4 regions of the Ectobacillus sp. JY-23 genome follow, and region 1 is predicted to be linked to each of the others. Evidence: a T-box and tRNA genes for the amino acid it is inferred to sense, from the RefSeq annotation. Region 1 holds a T-box; the other regions hold tRNA genes.
What was found. The T-box of region 1 lies ahead of metG (methionine--tRNA ligase). A T-box ahead of a tRNA ligase gene usually reads a tRNA of that ligase, here a tRNA-Met.
Positions count from the first base shown of each region.

Region 2: it encodes a tRNA-Met, which carries the amino acid that the T-box ahead of metG (methionine--tRNA ligase) is inferred to sense. The anticodon was not compared.
Region 3: it encodes a tRNA-Met, which carries the amino acid that the T-box ahead of metG (methionine--tRNA ligase) is inferred to sense. The anticodon was not compared.
Region 4: it encodes a tRNA-Met, which carries the amino acid that the T-box ahead of metG (methionine--tRNA ligase) is inferred to sense. The anticodon was not compared.

Region 1 is NZ_CP095462.1:2,046,954-2,051,482, forward strand. It holds gene MUG87_RS10690 (zinc-binding dehydrogenase) at 1-269, opposite strand, end outside; gene MUG87_RS10695 (winged helix-turn-helix transcriptional regulator) at 402-773, shown strand; gene metG (methionine--tRNA ligase) at 752-2,353, opposite strand; T-box leader at 2,401-2,653, opposite strand; gene MUG87_RS10705 (DUF3231 family protein) at 2,730-3,731, shown strand; gene MUG87_RS10710 (eL43 family ribosomal protein) at 3,815-4,171, opposite strand; gene MUG87_RS10715 (nuclease-related domain-containing protein) at 4,288-4,529, opposite strand, start outside.
Region 2 is NZ_CP095462.1:3,013,155-3,017,683, forward strand. It holds rRNA gene MUG87_RS15230 (23S ribosomal RNA) at 1-776, shown strand, start outside; rRNA gene rrf (5S ribosomal RNA) at 979-1,094, shown strand; tRNA gene MUG87_RS15240 (tRNA-Asn) at 1,104-1,178, shown strand; tRNA gene MUG87_RS15245 (tRNA-Ser) at 1,186-1,276, shown strand; tRNA gene MUG87_RS15250 (tRNA-Glu) at 1,283-1,357, shown strand; tRNA gene MUG87_RS15255 (tRNA-Val) at 1,364-1,439, shown strand; tRNA gene MUG87_RS15260 (tRNA-Met) at 1,472-1,548, shown strand; tRNA gene MUG87_RS15265 (tRNA-Asp) at 1,550-1,625, shown strand; tRNA gene MUG87_RS15270 (tRNA-Phe) at 1,630-1,702, shown strand; tRNA gene MUG87_RS15275 (tRNA-Thr) at 1,733-1,808, shown strand; tRNA gene MUG87_RS15280 (tRNA-Tyr) at 1,813-1,897, shown strand; tRNA gene MUG87_RS15285 (tRNA-Trp) at 1,901-1,974, shown strand; tRNA gene MUG87_RS15290 (tRNA-His) at 1,986-2,061, shown strand; tRNA gene MUG87_RS15295 (tRNA-Gln) at 2,113-2,187, shown strand; tRNA gene MUG87_RS15300 (tRNA-Gly) at 2,191-2,265, shown strand; tRNA gene MUG87_RS15305 (tRNA-Cys) at 2,272-2,346, shown strand; tRNA gene MUG87_RS15310 (tRNA-Leu) at 2,348-2,428, shown strand; gene MUG87_RS15315 (DUF420 domain-containing protein) at 2,835-3,383, opposite strand; gene MUG87_RS15320 (DUF4023 family protein) at 3,519-3,638, opposite strand; gene MUG87_RS15325 (DsbA family protein) at 3,823-4,473, shown strand.
Region 3 is NZ_CP095462.1:3,191,268-3,195,796, forward strand. It holds rRNA gene MUG87_RS16095 (23S ribosomal RNA) at 1-1,605, shown strand, start outside; rRNA gene rrf (5S ribosomal RNA) at 1,688-1,803, shown strand; tRNA gene MUG87_RS16105 (tRNA-Val) at 1,829-1,904, shown strand; tRNA gene MUG87_RS16110 (tRNA-Tyr) at 1,911-1,995, shown strand; tRNA gene MUG87_RS16115 (tRNA-Gln) at 2,003-2,077, shown strand; tRNA gene MUG87_RS16120 (tRNA-Lys) at 2,085-2,157, shown strand; tRNA gene MUG87_RS16125 (tRNA-Leu) at 2,164-2,247, shown strand; tRNA gene MUG87_RS16130 (tRNA-Gly) at 2,254-2,325, shown strand; tRNA gene MUG87_RS16135 (tRNA-Arg) at 2,369-2,442, shown strand; tRNA gene MUG87_RS16140 (tRNA-Pro) at 2,448-2,521, shown strand; tRNA gene MUG87_RS16145 (tRNA-Ala) at 2,528-2,600, shown strand; tRNA gene MUG87_RS16150 (tRNA-Ser) at 2,604-2,696, shown strand; tRNA gene MUG87_RS16155 (tRNA-Met) at 2,738-2,814, shown strand; tRNA gene MUG87_RS16160 (tRNA-Asp) at 2,816-2,891, shown strand; tRNA gene MUG87_RS16165 (tRNA-Phe) at 2,899-2,971, shown strand; tRNA gene MUG87_RS16170 (tRNA-Thr) at 3,004-3,076, shown strand; tRNA gene MUG87_RS16175 (tRNA-Trp) at 3,083-3,156, shown strand; tRNA gene MUG87_RS16180 (tRNA-Ile) at 3,164-3,237, shown strand; tRNA gene MUG87_RS16185 (tRNA-Asn) at 3,250-3,324, shown strand; tRNA gene MUG87_RS16190 (tRNA-Glu) at 3,329-3,400, shown strand; gene MUG87_RS16195 (penicillin acylase family protein) at 3,763-4,529, shown strand, end outside.
Region 4 is NZ_CP095462.1:1,945,060-1,949,588, forward strand. It holds gene MUG87_RS10040 (L-lactate dehydrogenase) at 1-679, opposite strand, end outside; tRNA gene MUG87_RS10045 (tRNA-Glu) at 933-1,004, opposite strand; tRNA gene MUG87_RS10050 (tRNA-Ser) at 1,006-1,096, opposite strand; tRNA gene MUG87_RS10055 (tRNA-Asn) at 1,100-1,174, opposite strand; tRNA gene MUG87_RS10060 (tRNA-Ile) at 1,195-1,268, opposite strand; tRNA gene MUG87_RS10065 (tRNA-Gly) at 1,270-1,343, opposite strand; tRNA gene MUG87_RS10070 (tRNA-Lys) at 1,352-1,424, opposite strand; tRNA gene MUG87_RS10075 (tRNA-Thr) at 1,600-1,675, opposite strand; tRNA gene MUG87_RS10080 (tRNA-Phe) at 1,700-1,772, opposite strand; tRNA gene MUG87_RS10085 (tRNA-Asp) at 1,777-1,852, opposite strand; tRNA gene MUG87_RS10090 (tRNA-Met) at 1,854-1,930, opposite strand; tRNA gene MUG87_RS10095 (tRNA-Ser) at 1,964-2,056, opposite strand; tRNA gene MUG87_RS10100 (tRNA-Ile) at 2,071-2,147, opposite strand; tRNA gene MUG87_RS10105 (tRNA-Met) at 2,153-2,229, opposite strand; tRNA gene MUG87_RS10110 (tRNA-Ala) at 2,243-2,315, opposite strand; tRNA gene MUG87_RS10115 (tRNA-Pro) at 2,322-2,395, opposite strand; tRNA gene MUG87_RS10120 (tRNA-Arg) at 2,401-2,474, opposite strand; tRNA gene MUG87_RS10125 (tRNA-Leu) at 2,484-2,569, opposite strand; tRNA gene MUG87_RS10130 (tRNA-Gly) at 2,573-2,644, opposite strand; tRNA gene MUG87_RS10135 (tRNA-Leu) at 2,651-2,734, opposite strand; tRNA gene MUG87_RS10140 (tRNA-His) at 2,747-2,819, opposite strand; tRNA gene MUG87_RS10145 (tRNA-Thr) at 2,828-2,903, opposite strand; tRNA gene MUG87_RS10150 (tRNA-Val) at 2,907-2,982, opposite strand; rRNA gene rrf (5S ribosomal RNA) at 2,986-3,101, opposite strand; rRNA gene MUG87_RS10160 (23S ribosomal RNA) at 3,255-4,529, opposite strand, start outside.

The sequences.
Region 1 (4,529 bases):
CAATCGCCATGATATACAACACGATCGCCTTTCTTCCATTCCGTCACACCTTCGCCGACTTCTGCGATTACACCTGCAACATCTAAGCCCAAAATATGTGGATATACCCAGTTTGGATTGCCGTTTGTGCCTGTTTTATAATCAACGGGATTTAAGCCTGCAGCATGCACCTCAACCAATACTTCCCCTTTTTGAGGCGTTGGCGCGCTCACCTCTTCAATTTTCATATCTTTCCATTGTCCTTTTTCGTGAAGTAACAATGCTTTCATCTATATCAGCTCCTTAATGTAAGCTTACATGTAGTTTGTCTTACATGGTATATAATATATACTAGAAGAAAAGGAAACAAGTAGGCACTATTTTGTAACTGGTTTCCATTTGGATACTAAAGGAGAACGAGCATGAAGCAATTAAACCAAGAATACCACTGTGCAATTAATATGGTTATCGACATTATCGGCGGTAAATGGAAGGTTCTCATTCTCTGGAATTTAAACGAGGGCACGAAGCGTTTTAATGAACTAAAACGCGCCATGCCCGGCATTACCCAAAAGATGCTGACCCAGCAGCTGCGCGAGCTGGAAGACCATGGCCTTGTCATGCGTACTGTATACGAAGAGGTACCTCCTCGTGTTGAATATACAACAACCGACCTTGGCAAAAAGATTCAACCAACTCTGTTTGAAATGTGCAAATGGGGCGATTTATATGCTGAAGAAAAAGGCATACAAATGAATCGCTGCTGGTCATCTTATGACTTTATGGAGGAGTGATGCAGCCTCTGCAGCTCTTCCTCTATTTGTTTGACATCAATACGTGCAAATAACGGTTGTACATGATGAATGTGAGCAGGCGGTTCAATAGCGCCCCAGCCTAATTCATCTAATCCAAGCATGCCTTGCACGGTCTGACTCGAGAACGGCAAAAACGGGTGCAACAGCTGCGCAAAATTGGCAATCAGATACATACAAGTCACAATTGTATTTGCACACCCTTCACTTCCAACGTGCTTCCAAGGCTCACGCTCGTCAAAATACTTATTGGCACCCCGAATATGAGAGAAGATTTCCTCCAAAGCCTGCTTAAAGGATGTTTCTTCAATTAAGCCTCCTACTAACGGATACAGCGCTTCTATCCTCATTTTGATAGCAGCATCGACTTGGCCTACCGGAAGCTCGCACCCATAGTTCTTTTCAGCAAACTTCAACGTTCGGTTTACAAAGTTACCGTAAGCACCAAGCAATTCACTATTATGACTATAGATAAATTCTCGCCACGAAAAATCGGTATCGCGGTTTTCTGGTGCATTCATCGTTAAAAAGTAGCGAAGAGAATCCGGGTGATATCTCTCTAATACATCTGGCACCCATACGGCCCAATTGCGGCTTGTAGAAATTTTCTTTTTCTCAAGCGTAAGATACTCATTAGACACGATATACTGCGGGAGCGCGGAGTTCCCCGTTCCCATTAAAATAGCGGGCCAAATAATCGTATGAAACGGGATATTGTCTTTGCCGTGCACGTAATAGGTTTTCGTATCGCTTTGCCAAAACTGTGGATTATGCCTACCAGCTGAATAATAACCTGATACCGCCTCAATCCACACATAGATTTTCTTTTCCTCATATCCAGCTACAGGAACGCTCACACCCACAGGCAAATCTCGGGACGCCGCTCTATCCTGCAATCCCTCTCGTAAATAGCGTTCCGTTAACTGTACTGCATTATCACGCCAATTTTGCTTATAGTCCTCCACATATTTTTCTAGCCGCTCCTGAAAAGCCTGCAATGCAAGATAAAAATGCTTTGTATCACGTACAGTTGGCTGTGTGCCGCATAGCTGGCACGTTTTATCTAATAAATCCATTGGATCCAGGATAGTAGAGCAAAAGTCACATTGATCACCACGTGCATGCTGGCCGCAATGCGGACAATTTCCTTCTACATAACGGTCGGGCAAAAACTGTGCACATGTTTCGCAGTACGTTTGCTGTATTTCTTTTTGATAGATATAACCATTTGCAAGCAGCTGTAAAAAAATATTGTGAACCGTTTCATGATGATGTGTTGCGTCTGTGCGTGTATAATGGTCAAACGTAAATCCCAGCTTTGTAAAGCAGGCATGAAACTCCTCATGATAGCGGTCAGCAATTTCTGTAGGACTTACTCCCTCCCGCTTTGCACGTATCACAATTGGTGTACCATTGCAGTCACTGCCTGAAACATACAATACGTTATCTCCTTTTAAACGATGGTAACGTGCTAACACGTCTCCTGGTAATAAACTAGCAATGTGACCAAGATGAAGCGATCCGTTTGCATACGGCCAAGCGCCGCCGATAAAAATATTCATGTCCCATTCCTCCTTTAAAGTAAAAAAGCCCCGTCCTTATCTAAATAGATAAGGACGGGGCTTTGTATCCCGTGGTACCACCTTAATTCACCGAAAAAATCGGCCTCAACATGTACGGAGCTATTGCTCGATACTGTGACCTTGATAACGAGGGGCAAATCTCGCCGACACCTACTAGTCTATACGTTCAGCACGGAGCTCGGAGGCCATTGTTCACGTGTGCATTCTTACTCCTTTTCAGCTACCGGAGCTCTCTGTAAAGAATAACATCATGCTACTTTTCCTCGTCATTGCTTTTGTTTGATTTTTCTAATTATACATAAGTACTACATATAAAGCAACCTACTGCACAACCTATTAAAAAGGAGGAGCAGCCATGTCTGAACGTATTTTATTGACTACACCCGAGATTACAGCACTCTGGACTACATATATTCAAAACAGCGCCACTACATGCTTTTATACGCATTTCTTGCAGCATATTCAAGACAACGAAATTCGACCGCTTATTGAAGAGATTTTGCAATTTGAAGAGAGTAATTTAGCCAAAATCAAAAGCATTTTTGAAGCGGAGCAGTTTCCAGTCCCGCGCGGCTTTAGCGACAAAGATGTTGATTTATCGGCACCTGCTTTATACACCGATCTCTTTTCACTTAGCTTTATTTATCGCGTTGGACAAATGTCATTGCCAAGCTACGCTACCTTTTTAACCAAGGTGGCGCGTAAGGATTTAGTTGACTTGTTTCATGAGTTTTTAACCACTTCAACCGTTATCTATGAAAAGTGCCTGCACCTGATGTTAGCAAAAGGTATCTATGACCGCCCACCAAAAATTATCTATCCGCTGGACGTGCAATTTATGACGCAAGGTCATTCTTTTCTCGATTCTTGGTTTGGTGAGCAGCAACCTATGAATGTCATTGAGCTAAGTGAATTGTTTTTTGCAATCGAACGTAATTACATCGGCGTTCTTCTCATGATGGGGCTTATTCAGGTTACACATGACAAAAACATCAAAGAGTATTTAATCAAAGGCAAAACATTAGCGGAAAAGCAAATTGAAGTATTCAACAAAATGCTAAAAGAGGATGAACAACTAGGGTGTATCCCCCTCAGCATGGAGGTCACAAATTCTACGACACCGCCGTTTTCTGATCACTTAATTATGTTCCTGGTTACCGCCACAACAGCAGCTGGTATCTCCTCGCTCGCAAGCGCACTTGGAACGTCTATGCGCAAGGATTTAGCCGCTCGTTATTTAAAAATTATTGCGGAAATTATCAGCTACAGTAGCGAAGGCTTTAACGTCATGGTTGAACGCGGCTGGCTCGAACAGCCACCGCAGCCTGTAAACAGACATGATTTATATAAATCGTAACGAGGCAGCATAGGGAGCTATGCTGTTTTTTGGGGAATTCAGTCACTTTAAAGATATTCCGGTCACTTTAGCAATTATTTCGGCTACTTTTGAAATATTCCGGTCACTTTGCACAATAATTCGGTCAAATCATACACTCTCCCCTTTGTCTCTCCTACATAAGATAACTTCATTGCAGTCAACAGCTTTTTCGTCACATCAGGAGAAGCAATATGAAGAAATTCTCTAAGCTGTTGGTTAGTAATACAAGGTTTTATTAAAAGTCCGTAATCTACTAGCGCCAATGTGTGCCCTTCTTTAGATTTTTCATGACATTTATCACATCTCCATGTCCCATACACTCTCCTCATCGCAAATTTTCCACAATGTGGACATTGTACGCCTGTTATTAGCTCACTAGAATGAATTGAAAATTGTTTGAGAACATCTAATTGCTGCATGGTATCAGCCTTTATAAGAGAAGATGAAAGCTTACGCAGTTTCTTTTTACAAAGCACAGGCTGCTTATATCTTCTATCAAAATCCTGTAACTTTTCATGCAGAGCCTCACTGTGAATTACCAAGGCTCTGATTTATGACTCTTTAACAAAGCATTTCTATTTGTCATAACAACTAAATACTCCATAGGAACAGTGGGGATCTTATATGCCTCCAGCCACATCCGCAGCTGAAAGGCTTGTCTGCGTACCTGTAAAATAGGATCTGCAAACACATGCTCTTCACCATTTTGATTGCGAATGAGCTGGTGAAACTGCTGATCTAAAAACAGTGTACCGCTCATGTTTTTGACTTCCAGAA
Region 2 (4,529 bases), 970 kb from region 1:
AGCCTATGAACCCGGAGCGCCAGCTTCGGTGGAGGCGTCGGTGGGATACTACCCTGGCTGTATTGAAGTTCTAACCCGCGCCCCTACATCGGGGCGGGAGACAGTGTCAGGTGGGCAGTTTGACTGGGGCGGTCGCCTCCTAAAATGTAACGGAGGCGCCCAAAGGTTCCCTCAGAATGGTTGGAAATCATTCGAAGAGTGTAAAGGCATAAGGGAGCTTGACTGCGAGACCTACAAGTCGAGCAGGGACGAAAGTCGGGCTTAGTGATCCGGTGGTTCCGCATGGAAGGGCCATCGCTCAACGGATAAAAGCTACCCCGGGGATAACAGGCTTATCTCCCCCAAGAGTCCACATCGACGGGGAGGTTTGGCACCTCGATGTCGGCTCATCGCATCCTGGGGCTGTAGTCGGTCCCAAGGGTTGGGCTGTTCGCCCATTAAAGCGGTACGCGAGCTGGGTTCAGAACGTCGTGAGACAGTTCGGTCCCTATCCGTCGCGGGCGCAGGAAATTTGAGAGGAGCTGTCCTTAGTACGAGAGGACCGGGATGGACGCACCGCTGGTGTACCAGTTGTTCTGCCAAGGGCATCGCTGGGTAGCTATGTGCGGACGGGATAAGTGCTGAAAGCATCTAAGCATGAAGCCCCCCTCAAGATGAGATTTCCCATAGCGTCAAGCTAGTAAGATCCCTGAAAGATGATCAGGTTGATAGGTCAGAGGTGGAAGCGCGGCGACGTGTGGAGCTGACTGATACTAATCGATCGAGGGCTTAACCAAAAAAGCAGAAGCGAGCGTTTAGCTCCGCAGGGCAAATGTTCTTGTGACAGAAACGTTGATAGACGTTGGCGGAACAAGGTTATTTGACCGGATGGAGCTGCGAGCTGGAGCTAGATTATGAATATACACTATGTTATCCAGTTTTGAAGGAATATGATATTTCTTCTTGACAGATTTTCTTCTGTCAGTATAATAATAAGAGTCTGGTAATGATGGCAAAGAGGTCACACCCGTTCCCATACCGAACACGGAAGTTAAGCTCTTTTGCGCCGATGGTAGTTGGGACCTTGTCCCTGTGAGAGTAGGACGTTGCCAGGCTTACATTATTCCGCAATAGCTCAGCGGTAGAGCAATCGGCTGTTAACCGATAGGTCGTAGGTTCGAATCCTACTTGCGGAGCCATTTAAATGGAGAGCTGTCCGAGAGGCCGAAGGAGCACGATTGGAAATCGTGTATACGTCATAAGCGTATCGAGGGTTCGAATCCCTCGCTCTCCGCCATAATCTGGCCCGTTGGTCAAGTGGTTAAGACACCGCCCTTTCACGGCGGTAACACGGGTTCGAATCCCGTACGGGTCACCATATAGTGGAGGATTAGCTCAGCTGGGAGAGCACCTGCCTTACAAGCAGGGGGTCGGCGGTTCGATCCCGTCATCCTCCACCATATAAATAAAAAGTCAAGTTATTTATTATCGTCGCGGGGTGGAGCAGTCCGGTAGCTCGTCGGGCTCATAACCCGAAGGTCGCAGGTTCAAATCCTGTCCCCGCAACCAAGGTCCCGTGGTGTAGCGGTTAACATGCCTGCCTGTCACGCAGGAGATCGCCGGTTCGATCCCGGTCGGGACCGCCATTTTGGCTCGGTAGCTCAGTCGGTAGAGCAGAGGACTGAAAATCCTCGTGTCGGCGGTTCGATTCCGTCCCGAGCCACTTTTAAACAAAAATTGATTTTCTTCATACGCCGGCTTAGCTCAATTGGCAGAGCAACTGACTTGTAATCAGTAGGTTGGGGGTTCAAGTCCTCTAGCCGGCACCATTGTGGAGGGGTAGCGAAGTGGCTAAACGCGGCGGACTGTAAATCCGCTCCCTCAGGGTTCGGCGGTTCGAATCCGTCCCCCTCCACCATTTAGGGGTATAGTTTAAAGGTAGAACAGAGGTCTCCAAAACCTCCGGTGTGGGTTCGATTCCTACTACCCCTGCCAAACAAAATATGGCGGTCGTGGCGAAGTGGTTAACGCATCGGATTGTGGCTCCGACATTCGTGGGTTCGATTCCCATCGATCGCCCCATTTTATTTGCGCTAAAGTGAATAAATGAGATATAATGCATTTATGACATATTGGGCTATCGCCAAGCGGTAAGGCAACGGACTTTGACTCCGTCATTCGTTGGTTCGAATCCAGCTAGCCCAGCCATATGCGGAAGTAGTTCAGTGGTAGAATACAACCTTGCCAAGGTTGGGGTCGCGGGTTCGAATCCCGTCTTCCGCTCCATATAACGGCGGCATAGCCAAGTGGTAAGGCCAAGGTCTGCAAAACCTTTATCCACCGGTTCGAATCCGGTTGCCGCCTCCATGCCGGTGTGGCGGAATTGGCAGACGCGCACGACTCAAAATCGTGTTCCTCTGGAGTGCCGGTTCGACCCCGGCCACCGGTATACAAGAAAGAGATGTTCTGTTAATCAGAGCATCTCTTTTTATTTGGCTCTTTTCTAAAAGATTGTTGTTTTTAGATAGGTTTCTTCGTTTAAGGTTGGTTGGAGCGGAAGGTGCGAGACTCCTGCGGGAGCAGCGGGTTAGAGGCTCACCGCACGCCCCGCGGAAAGCGAGCAACCTGGAGTGGAAATCAACCACTCCCCACTACTTGTTACAAAGCAACAAAGTTTGCGAAAACAGCCTTTTATTTAGACGGCGGAAAAAGCCTGTGAAAATCCCGCAGGAACATAGCACTAAGGAGGCCCCTGACGTCTCGCGGGAGGTAACAGCAAACTTTAATGAAGCCATATTTTATAATAAGTAAGAATGTTACATACAAAAAAGCTGCCAGGTACTGGCAGCTTTTTATTACCCATAATACGGAGAAATCATTAAGTACACCACAACACCTGTAAAGCTTACATATAACCAAATCGGCATAGACCATCTTACAATTTTACGATGTTTTGTAAGCTGTCCTGTCCATCCCCAAATTAAGGAGAATAGAGCAAGCGGAACAATAATGGCAGCTAATACACTATGTGTAATTAAAATGAAGAAATATACAGTTCGAATAAAGCCTTCACCACCAAAGTGTGTTGGCTCTGATAGGTATTGATGCGTTAAGTATGATACACAAAAGAGCAATGTAGTGGTAAAAGCAGCAAGAATAAAGCGTTTATGCAACGTAATATTTTTCTTTTTAATAAAATAAAGTGCTGCTACTAAAAATATAAACGTAAAGCTATTTAAAACAGCGTTAATGCGGGGCAAAATAGAAGTATCAAAACTAACTTCTCCTTCGTATCCGACAGGTCCGAAGAACAGTAGCAAAATAATGGCATTAACGACAATAGAAAGCGTAACAACAAATGCGGTATAGTTGCGTCCGCTTGTCTCATTGTTTGGTGTGTTCATTGCAAAGCCTCCTCGAGCAGTATATTATCCTTTCTATTTTAACATGTTCCAAATAAAAACGTGTGTCAAAAGTTTGAACAAGTTATGATGAAAAAGCATGGAACACCTTGCTCCATGCTTTCATGTCTCTATATATTAGTGTTGGTTATTCGGCAGTACTTTATCGGGATGCCCTTTTCCTTGAGAGCGCTTATTCTTTTCCTGCTTTTTTTGCTGTGTATGCAATGCTTCAACGAAATTTTGTTTACTATCCATTATGTGTCTCTCCTTTTTTGGTTCTTCTGTATTACTGTTTCCTTTTGTCGTTACGTTATACTTGTGGCAATATTGTGTCATGTGTGCAGGACAATAGACTCATGAACAAAACCTTGTTATCATGGGTAATGTGCTCGATTTGAGACCATACTACATATATAAAATACGTAAAGAGGAAGATTGCATGAAGTCTAAAAACATGTCCATTATATTAATTATTTTCTCCATTGCTTTTCTCATTTTGGGTGGTACTATCGCTTATAGTATTTATCAAAAGAAGAAGGAAGGGGAAGCAGATCCCTTTCAATACACAAATCAGCAAACACTTGGTAATAAAGAAGCGAATATACATGTTGTAGAGTTTGGTGATTTTAAATGCCCCGCATGTCGTACATGGGATAACACCGTACTTCCGCAATTGAAGCAAGAATATGTTGACACAGGGAAAGTACAGTTCCACTTTATTAACTTCCCATTCATTGGTGAGGATTCGATGCTGGGCGCACGTGCCGGAGAAGCTGTGTATAAGCAAAATCCTCAAGCTTTTTGGACGTTTTATCATGAGTTGTATCAAGCGCAAAAAAAGCCAGAAGAAGTATGGATCACGCAAGACTTACTTGAACAGCTTGTGACAGAAAAAATGTCTGATATTGATGTTGAACAATTTAATAAAGATATGCAAAGCAAGGAAATTATTGAAAAAGTAAACAAAGATAAAGATCTGGCGTTAAAGTTAAAAGTACAGGGTGCGCCGAGCGTATATGTCAATGGCGAGTTAGTAAATCCAGACTATATGAGCATTAAAAAAGCGATTGAAGAAGAGTTGAAAAAGTGACGGGGCTATCCCGTCACTTTTTTATGCACGCTATGTTAGAGGCTAGTATCAATGAT
Region 3 (4,529 bases), 1.1 Mb from region 1:
GAAAGATGGGTGAGAATCCCATCCACCGTATGCCTAAGGTTTCCTGAGGAAGGCTCGTCCGCTCAGGGTTAGTCAGGACCTAAGCCGAGGCCGACAGGCGTAGGCGATGGACAACAGGTTGATATTCCTGTACCACCTCTTTACCGTTTGAGCAATGGAGGGACGCAGGAGGATAGGAGATGCGCACCGCTGGTCGCGTGCGTCTAAGCAGTTAGGCTGATGAGTAGGCAAATCCGCTCATCGTAAGGCTGAGCTGTGATGGGGAAGCCCGTATGGGCGAACTCTCTGATTCCACACTGCCAAGAAAAGCTTCTAGCGAGGTAAAAGGTGCCTGTACCGCAAACCGACACAGGTAGGCGAGGAGAGAATCCTAAGGTGTGCGAGAGAACTCTGGTTAAGGAACTCGGCAAAATGACCCCGTAACTTCGGGAGAAGGGGTGCTCTCTAGCGAGAGCCGCAGTGAAAAGGCCCAAGCGACTGTTTAGCAAAAACACAGGTCTCTGCGAAGCCGCAAGGCGAAGTATAGGGGCTGACACCTGCCCGGTGCTGGAAGGTTAAGGGGAGAGGTTAGCGCAAGCGAAGCTTTGAACCGAAGCCCCAGTAAACGGCGGCCGTAACTATAACGGTCCTAAGGTAGCGAAATTCCTTGTCGGGTAAGTTCCGACCCGCACGAAAGGTGTAACGATTTGGGCACTGTCTCAACCAGAGACTCGGTGAAATTATAGTACCTGTGAAGATGCAGGTTACCCGCGACAGGACGGAAAGACCCCGTGGAGCTTTACTGTAGCCTGATATTGAATTTTGGTACAGCTTGTACAGGATAGGTAGGAGCCTATGAACCCGGAGCGCCAGCTTCGGTGGAGGCGTCGGTGGGATACTACCCTGGCTGTATTGAAGTTCTAACCCGCGCCCCTCTATCGGGGCGGGAGACAGTGTCAGGTGGGCAGTTTGACTGGGGCGGTCGCCTCCTAAAATGTAACGGAGGCGCCCAAAGGTTCCCTCAGAATGGTTGGAAATCATTCGAAGAGTGTAAAGGCATAAGGGAGCTTGACTGCGAGACCTACAAGTCGAGCAGGGACGAAAGTCGGGCTTAGTGATCCGGTGGTTCCGCATGGAAGGGCCATCGCTCAACGGATAAAAGCTACCCCGGGGATAACAGGCTTATCTCCCCCAAGAGTCCACATCGACGGGGAGGTTTGGCACCTCGATGTCGGCTCATCGCATCCTGGGGCTGTAGTCGGTCCCAAGGGTTGGGCTGTTCGCCCATTAAAGCGGTACGCGAGCTGGGTTCAGAACGTCGTGAGACAGTTCGGTCCCTATCCGTCGCGGGCGCAGGAAATTTGAGAGGAGCTGTCCTTAGTACGAGAGGACCGGGATGGACGCACCGCTGGTGTACCAGTTGTTCTGCCAAGGGCATCGCTGGGTAGCTATGTGCGGACGGGATAAGTGCTGAAAGCATCTAAGCATGAAGCCCCCCTCAAGATGAGATTTCCCATAGCGTCAAGCTAGTAAGATCCCTGAAAGATGATCAGGTTGATAGGTCAGAGGTGGAAGCGCGGCGACGTGTGGAGCTGACTGATACTAATCGATCGAGGGCTTAACCAAAAAAAGCAGAAGCGAGCGTTTAGCAAGCTGAAGCTAGATTATACACTTGTTATCCAGTTTTGAAGGAACATGCCTTCATATGTCTAGTGATGATGGCAAAGAGGTCACACCCGTTCCCATACCGAACACGGAAGTTAAGCTCTTTTGCGCCGAGGGTAGTTGGGACCTTGTCCCTGTGAGAGTAGGACGTCGCTAGGCAATGCCCAATTTGGGCTTTTTTTACGGAGGATTAGCTCAGCTGGGAGAGCATCTGCCTTACAAGCAGAGGGTCGGCGGTTCGATCCCGTCATCCTCCACCATATATCGGAGGGGTAGCGAAGTGGCTAAACGCGGCGGACTGTAAATCCGCTCCCTCAGGGTTCGGCGGTTCGAATCCGTCCCCCTCCACCATTTTTGATGGGCTATCGCCAAGCGGTAAGGCAACGGACTTTGACTCCGTCATTCGTTGGTTCGAATCCAGCTAGCCCAGCCATAATTATGAGCCATTAGCTCAGTCGGTAGAGCATCTGACTTTTAATCAGAGGGTCGAAGGTTCGAGTCCTTCATGGCTCACATTTTGCGGGTGTGGCGGAATTGGCAGACGCACCAGACTTAGGATCTGGCGCCTTCGGCGTGGGGGTTCGAGTCCCTTCACCCGCACCAATATATGCGGAAGTAGTTCAGTGGTAGAATACAACCTTGCCAAGGTTGGGGTCGCGGGTTCGAATCCCGTCTTCCGCTTATACTGTATTTTATATCACACAAAATATATACAGTTGTTTATGCGCCCGTAGCTCAATTGGATAGAGCATCTGACTACGGATCAGAAGGTTATGGGTTCGAATCCTTTCGGGCGCGTTATACGGGAAGTGGCTCAGCTTGGTAGAGCACCTGGTTTGGGACCAGGGGGTCGCAGGTTCAAATCCTGTCTTCCCGATTTCATGGGGCCTTAGCTCAGCTGGGAGAGCGCCTGCCTTGCACGCAGGAGGTCAGCGGTTCGATCCCGCTAGGCTCCATACGGAGGAATACCCAAGTCCGGCTGAAGGGATCGGTCTTGAAAACCGACAGGCGGTGAGAGCCGCGCGGGGGTTCGAATCCCTCTTCCTCCGCCATTTATTTTATATGAATGGTAAATTAAATAATTCATGATTGTCGCGGGGTGGAGCAGTCCGGTAGCTCGTCGGGCTCATAACCCGAAGGTCGCAGGTTCAAATCCTGTCCCCGCAACCAAGGTCCCGTGGTGTAGCGGTTAACATGCCTGCCTGTCACGCAGGAGATCGCCGGTTCGATCCCGGTCGGGACCGCCATTTTTATGGCTCGGTAGCTCAGTCGGTAGAGCAGAGGACTGAAAATCCTCGTGTCGGCGGTTCGATTCCGTCCCGAGCCACTTCTTAATTTACATATCACTTTTCTTTATAAGCCGGCTTAGCTCAATTGGCAGAGCAACTGACTTGTAATCAGTAGGTTGGGGGTTCAAGTCCTCTAGCCGGCATCGATTAGGGGTATAGTTTAAAGGTAGAACAGAGGTCTCCAAAACCTCCGGTGTGGGTTCGATTCCTACTACCCCTGCCAAACACGTGGGCCTATAGCTCAGCTGGTTAGAGCGCACGCCTGATAAGCGTGAGGTCGATGGTTCGAGTCCATTTAGGCCCATTAGTGATATATTCCGCAATAGCTCAGCGGTAGAGCAATCGGCTGTTAACCGATAGGTCGTAGGTTCGAATCCTACTTGCGGAGCCATTAAGGCCCGTTGGTCAAGTGGTTAAGACACCGCCCTTTCACGGCGGTAACACGGGTTCGAATCCCGTACGGGTCATACCAAAAGCCAGTGCATTCGCACTGGTTTTTTTTGTATATTTTTATTTAGGCTCTGTGAAAGTTCGTTGCTGATTTCCGTTATGGAGGTTTGTTCGCTTTCCGCGGGCAGTCAGGGAGTCGACTCGGCGCTATTCGCCTGCAACGTCTCTCCTTTACTCACTTTTCCCACATGTGTTCCATCCGCCTCACTCCCATCAACAAGTGCCAATTAGCAACGTCAGGTTTTAATATAGTCTTTATTTTTAACTTATACCTAGTAAAGAAAGTTTCTTATGTGTGTCAGATATAAAATAACTCTTTTTATGTAATGAAGGAAGAATGTTATATACAGCGAAATTTCATATATAAGGGGGGAATTGAATGGAACAACTATTAGTGGAAAAGCGGGTGAAGACGCGAAGGTGGAAAAGACTCTTAGCTATCACATTAGTCTTTCTCATCTCTATTGCAGGTGTTGCTTATACAGCAGGTACATTGTATATAAAACGAAGTCTTCCACAAGTTTCTGGTGTAATTGCCATAGATGGACTTCAAGGGCAAGTGAGAATTATAAGAGATGCAACTGGTGTACCACATATTAAAGCAAATAGTTTACAAGACTTATATATGGCTCAGGGATACATTACTGCACAAGATCGTTTATTTCAAATGGATTTAAGTCGCAGACAAGCATCTGGGCGACTAAGCGAAGTTATTGGTGAAGCAACTATAGAGAGAGATAAGTTTTTTCGTACATTTGGTTTAAGAAGAGCAGCGGAATTATCATACGATTCTTATTCTAAAGAAGCAAAAGATGTATTAAAGTGGTATGCTAACGGTGTAAATGCATTTATTATGGGGGCTAAAAAGAAAAATAGACTTCCAATCGAATTCACGTTGCTTAGGTATGAGCCTGAACTTTGGACACCTATTGACTCCTTGGCGATTGGTAAATACATGGCATTTGATTTAGGTGGACATTGGCAAGGGCAAGCTTTTCGATATCACCTTTTGAAAACTGTATCAACAGAAAAGGCATTAGAGTTATTCCCTGCATATCCAGACGATGCACCGGCAATCATCTCAGCTATTGAAGAAACCTCCTTGGATATATCCAATCGCTTTGTTCAGGCAGTAATTCCTAACCC
Region 4 (4,529 bases), 100 kb from region 1:
GATTAATAATATGATACGCTGCATCGCGCACATTTACGAAAATATCATCCAATTCGTCCTGTCTGTAGTCTGGGTCTTCTAAAAACTTTTCTAATTTACGTACACCAATGGAAGCATGGCTCCATACCGGTAGCTCTGTATCGCCATGTTCACCGATAATATAGGCATGCACGTTTCGAGCGTCTACCTCAAAGTATTCACTCAGCATATAGCGGAAGCGCGCTGTATCTAAAGTTGTACCAGAACCGATAACACGCTCTTTCGGCAGACCAGATTCCTTCCAGGTTACGTATGTTAAAATGTCAACAGGGTTTGTCGCGACTAAAAAGATGCCGTCAAAGCCGCTGTCCATGACGCCGCGTACAATTTGCTTAAAGATTTTTGTGTTTTTTTCAACGAGATCTAATCGAGTTTCACCTGGTTTTTGTGGAAGACCTGCGGTAATAACGACAAGGTCTGCGTCTTTACAATCTGCATAGCTACCGTCCCAAATTTTTGTTGGAGACGGGGCGAATGGAATACCGTGCTTTAAGTCCATCGCTTCCCCTTCAGCTTTTGCTTCGTTGACATCCACTAACACCAATTCTTCGGCAATGCCTTGGTTTAACATCGCATACGCATAGCTGCAGCCTACTGCTCCTGTACCAATTAACACTACACGATTAATGTTTTCTCTCATTGTCACTCGCTCTCCTTTGTTCGGTGCGTATTTGTATTAAGTATATGTGCATCATTGCTGTTTACATTTATATTGTAGCACGTTAAGTTTGTGAATCAATTCACATATATGATTAATTTGTGAACTTTTTCACATAAGATTATAGAAAGAAAGGTTTTATAAACAATGAGGGTTGTAAAAGGTTAATCTCCTCATCCATCTAAAAATATAAAACAAAAAACGCCAGCGACTCTATTCGCTGACGTTTTCAGTATGACCCGTACGGGATTCGAACCCGTGTTACCGCCGTGAAAGGGCGGTGTCTTAACCACTTGACCAACGGGCCGTGGCAGAGAAGAAGGGATTCGAACCCTCGCACCGCTATCGCGATCTACTCCCTTAGCAGGGGAGCCCCTTGAGCCACTTGGGTACTTCTCTATATGGCTCCGCAAGTAGGATTCGAACCTACGACCTATCGGTTAACAGCCGATTGCTCTACCGCTGAGCTATTGCGGAATAATCAATTATATTAAAAATGGGCCTAAATGGACTCGAACCATCGACCTCACGCTTATCAGGCGTGCGCTCTAACCAGCTGAGCTATAGGCCCTTGGAGCGGGTGATGAGAATCGAACTCACGACCAGAGCTTGGAAGGCTCTTGTTTTACCACTAAACTACACCCGCATGAAATGTGAGCCATGAAGGACTCGAACCTTCGACCCTCTGATTAAAAGTCAGATGCTCTACCGACTGAGCTAATGGCTCATAACAATAAAAGAATTTATACAAGGGTTATACCTTTGTATATGACGTCCTCATCTCAGTAAGCTTATTCAAGTCGCAGCTCGATGAGTACGCTGTAGTCTATGCTACGAAGCTTATTCGATCGTGCTCTACCGACTGAGCTAATGGCTAACGATGATGTTGCTTTATAAACAAATGGTGCCGGCTAGAGGACTTGAACCCCCAACCTACTGATTACAAGTCAGTTGCTCTGCCAATTGAGCTAAGCCGGCATCAAATCTTTATAAAATAAGAAGTGGCTCGGGACGGAATCGAACCGCCGACACGAGGATTTTCAGTCCTCTGCTCTACCGACTGAGCTACCGAGCCAAAATGGCGGTCCCGACCGGGATCGAACCGGCGATCTCCTGCGTGACAGGCAGGCATGTTAACCGCTACACCACGGGACCTTGGTTGCGGGGACAGGATTTGAACCTGCGACCTTCGGGTTATGAGCCCGACGAGCTACCGGACTGCTCCACCCCGCGACGATAATTCATTCTATTTGCTTCATAAAATAATGGCGGAGGAAGAGGGATTCGAACCCCCGCGCGGCTTTCACCGCCTGTCGGTTTTCAAGACCGATCCCTTCAGCCAGACTTGGGTATTCCTCCATGATATGAAGCTTTGGTGGACCTTGTAGGACTCGAACCTACGACCGGACGGTTATGAGCCGTCTGCTCTAACCAGCTGAGCTAAAGGTCCTTTTATGGTAGCGGCGGAGGGGATCGAACCCCCGACCTTACGGGTATGAACCGTACGCTCTAGCCAGCTGAGCTACACCGCCATCATAATAAAAGTGGAGCCTAGCGGGATCGAACCGCTGACCTCCTGCGTGCAAGGCAGGCGCTCTCCCAGCTGAGCTAAGGCCCCATGAAATCGGGAAGACAGGATTTGAACCTGCGACCCCCTGGTCCCAAACCAGGTGCTCTACCAAGCTGAGCCACTTCCCGTATAACGCGCCCGAAAGGATTCGAACCCATAACCTTCTGATCCGTAGTCAGATGCTCTATCCAATTGAGCTACGGGCGCATATTTAAGTGCCGAGGACCGGAATCGAACCGGTACGGTAGTCACCTACCGCAGGATTTTAAGTCCTGTGCGTCTGCCAGTTCCGCCACCCCGGCATAAGCGGAAGACGGGATTCGAACCCGCGACCCCAACCTTGGCAAGGTTGTATTCTACCACTGAACTACTTCCGCATATATTGGTGCGGGTGAAGGGACTCGAACCCCCACGCCAAAGGCGCCAGATCCTAAGTCTGGTGCGTCTGCCAATTCCGCCACACCCGCAATATTTAAAAGGGCGATCGATGGGAATCGAACCCACGAATGTCGGAGCCACAATCCGATGCGTTAACCACTTCGCCACGACCGCCATAAATCTGGTGCCGGCTAGAGGACTTGAACCCCCAACCTACTGATTACAAGTCAGTTGCTCTGCCAATTGAGCTAAGCCGGCATATGGTGGAGGATGACGGGATCGAACCGCCGACCCCCTGCTTGTAAGGCAGGTGCTCTCCCAGCTGAGCTAATCCTCCATTGCCTAGCGACGTCCTACTCTCACAGGGACAAGGTCCCAACTACCCTCGGCGCAAAAGAGCTTAACTTCCGTGTTCGGTATGGGAACGGGTGTGACCTCTTTGCCATCATCACTAGACTTTTTTTAGAGACAATCATTATTATAATGATTTCTCATGAGATGTCAACATGTTTTTTTAAAGAGCTACGCTCTTTTGAAGGCATGTTCCTTCAAAACTGGATAACAAGTGCATAATCTAGCTCCAGCTCGCTAAACGCTCGCTTCTGCTTTTTGGTTAAGCCCTCGATCGATTAGTATCAGTCAGCTCCACACGTCGCCGCGCTTCCACCTCTGACCTATCAACCTGATCATCTTTCAGGGATCTTACTAGCTTGACGCTATGGGAAATCTCATCTTGAGGGGGGCTTCATGCTTAGATGCTTTCAGCACTTATCCCGTCCGCACATAGCTACCCAGCGATGCCCTTGGCAGAACAACTGGTACACCAGCGGTGCGTCCATCCCGGTCCTCTCGTACTAAGGACAGCTCCTCTCAAATTTCCTGCGCCCGCGACGGATAGGGACCGAACTGTCTCACGACGTTCTGAACCCAGCTCGCGTACCGCTTTAATGGGCGAACAGCCCAACCCTTGGGACCGACTACAGCCCCAGGATGCGATGAGCCGACATCGAGGTGCCAAACCTCCCCGTCGATGTGGACTCTTGGGGGAGATAAGCCTGTTATCCCCGGGGTAGCTTTTATCCGTTGAGCGATGGCCCTTCCATGCGGAACCACCGGATCACTAAGCCCGACTTTCGTCCCTGCTCGACTTGTAGGTCTCGCAGTCAAGCTCCCTTATGCCTTTACACTCTTCGAATGATTTCCAACCATTCTGAGGGAACCTTTGGGCGCCTCCGTTACATTTTAGGAGGCGACCGCCCCAGTCAAACTGCCCACCTGACACTGTCTCCCGCCCCGATGTAGGGGCGCGGGTTAGAACTTCAATACAGCCAGGGTAGTATCCCACCGACGCCTCCACCGAAGCTGGCGCTCCGGGTTCATAGGCTCCTACCTATCCTGTACAAGCTGTACCAAAATTCAATATCAGGCTACAGTAAAGCTCCACGGGGTCTTTCCGTCCTGTCGCGGGTAACCTGCATCTTCACAGGTACTATAATTTCACCGAGTCTCTGGTTGAGACAGTGCCCAAATCGTTACACCTTTCGTGCGGGTCGGAACTTACCCGACAAGGAATTTCGCTACCTTAGGACCGTTATAGTTACGGCCGCCGTTTACTGGGGCTTCGGTTCAAAGCTTCGCTTGCGCTAACCTCTCCCCTTAACCTTCCAGCACCGGGCAGGTGTCAGCCCCTATACTTCGCCTTGCGGCTTCGCAGAGACCTGTGTTTTTGCTAAACAGTCGCTTGGGCCTTTTCACTGCGGCTCTCGCTAGAGAGCACCCCTTCTCCCGAAGTTACGGGGTCATTTTGCCGAGTTCCTTAACCAGAGTTCTCTCGCACACCTTAGGATTCTCTCCTCGCCTACCTGTGTCGGTTTGCGGTACAGG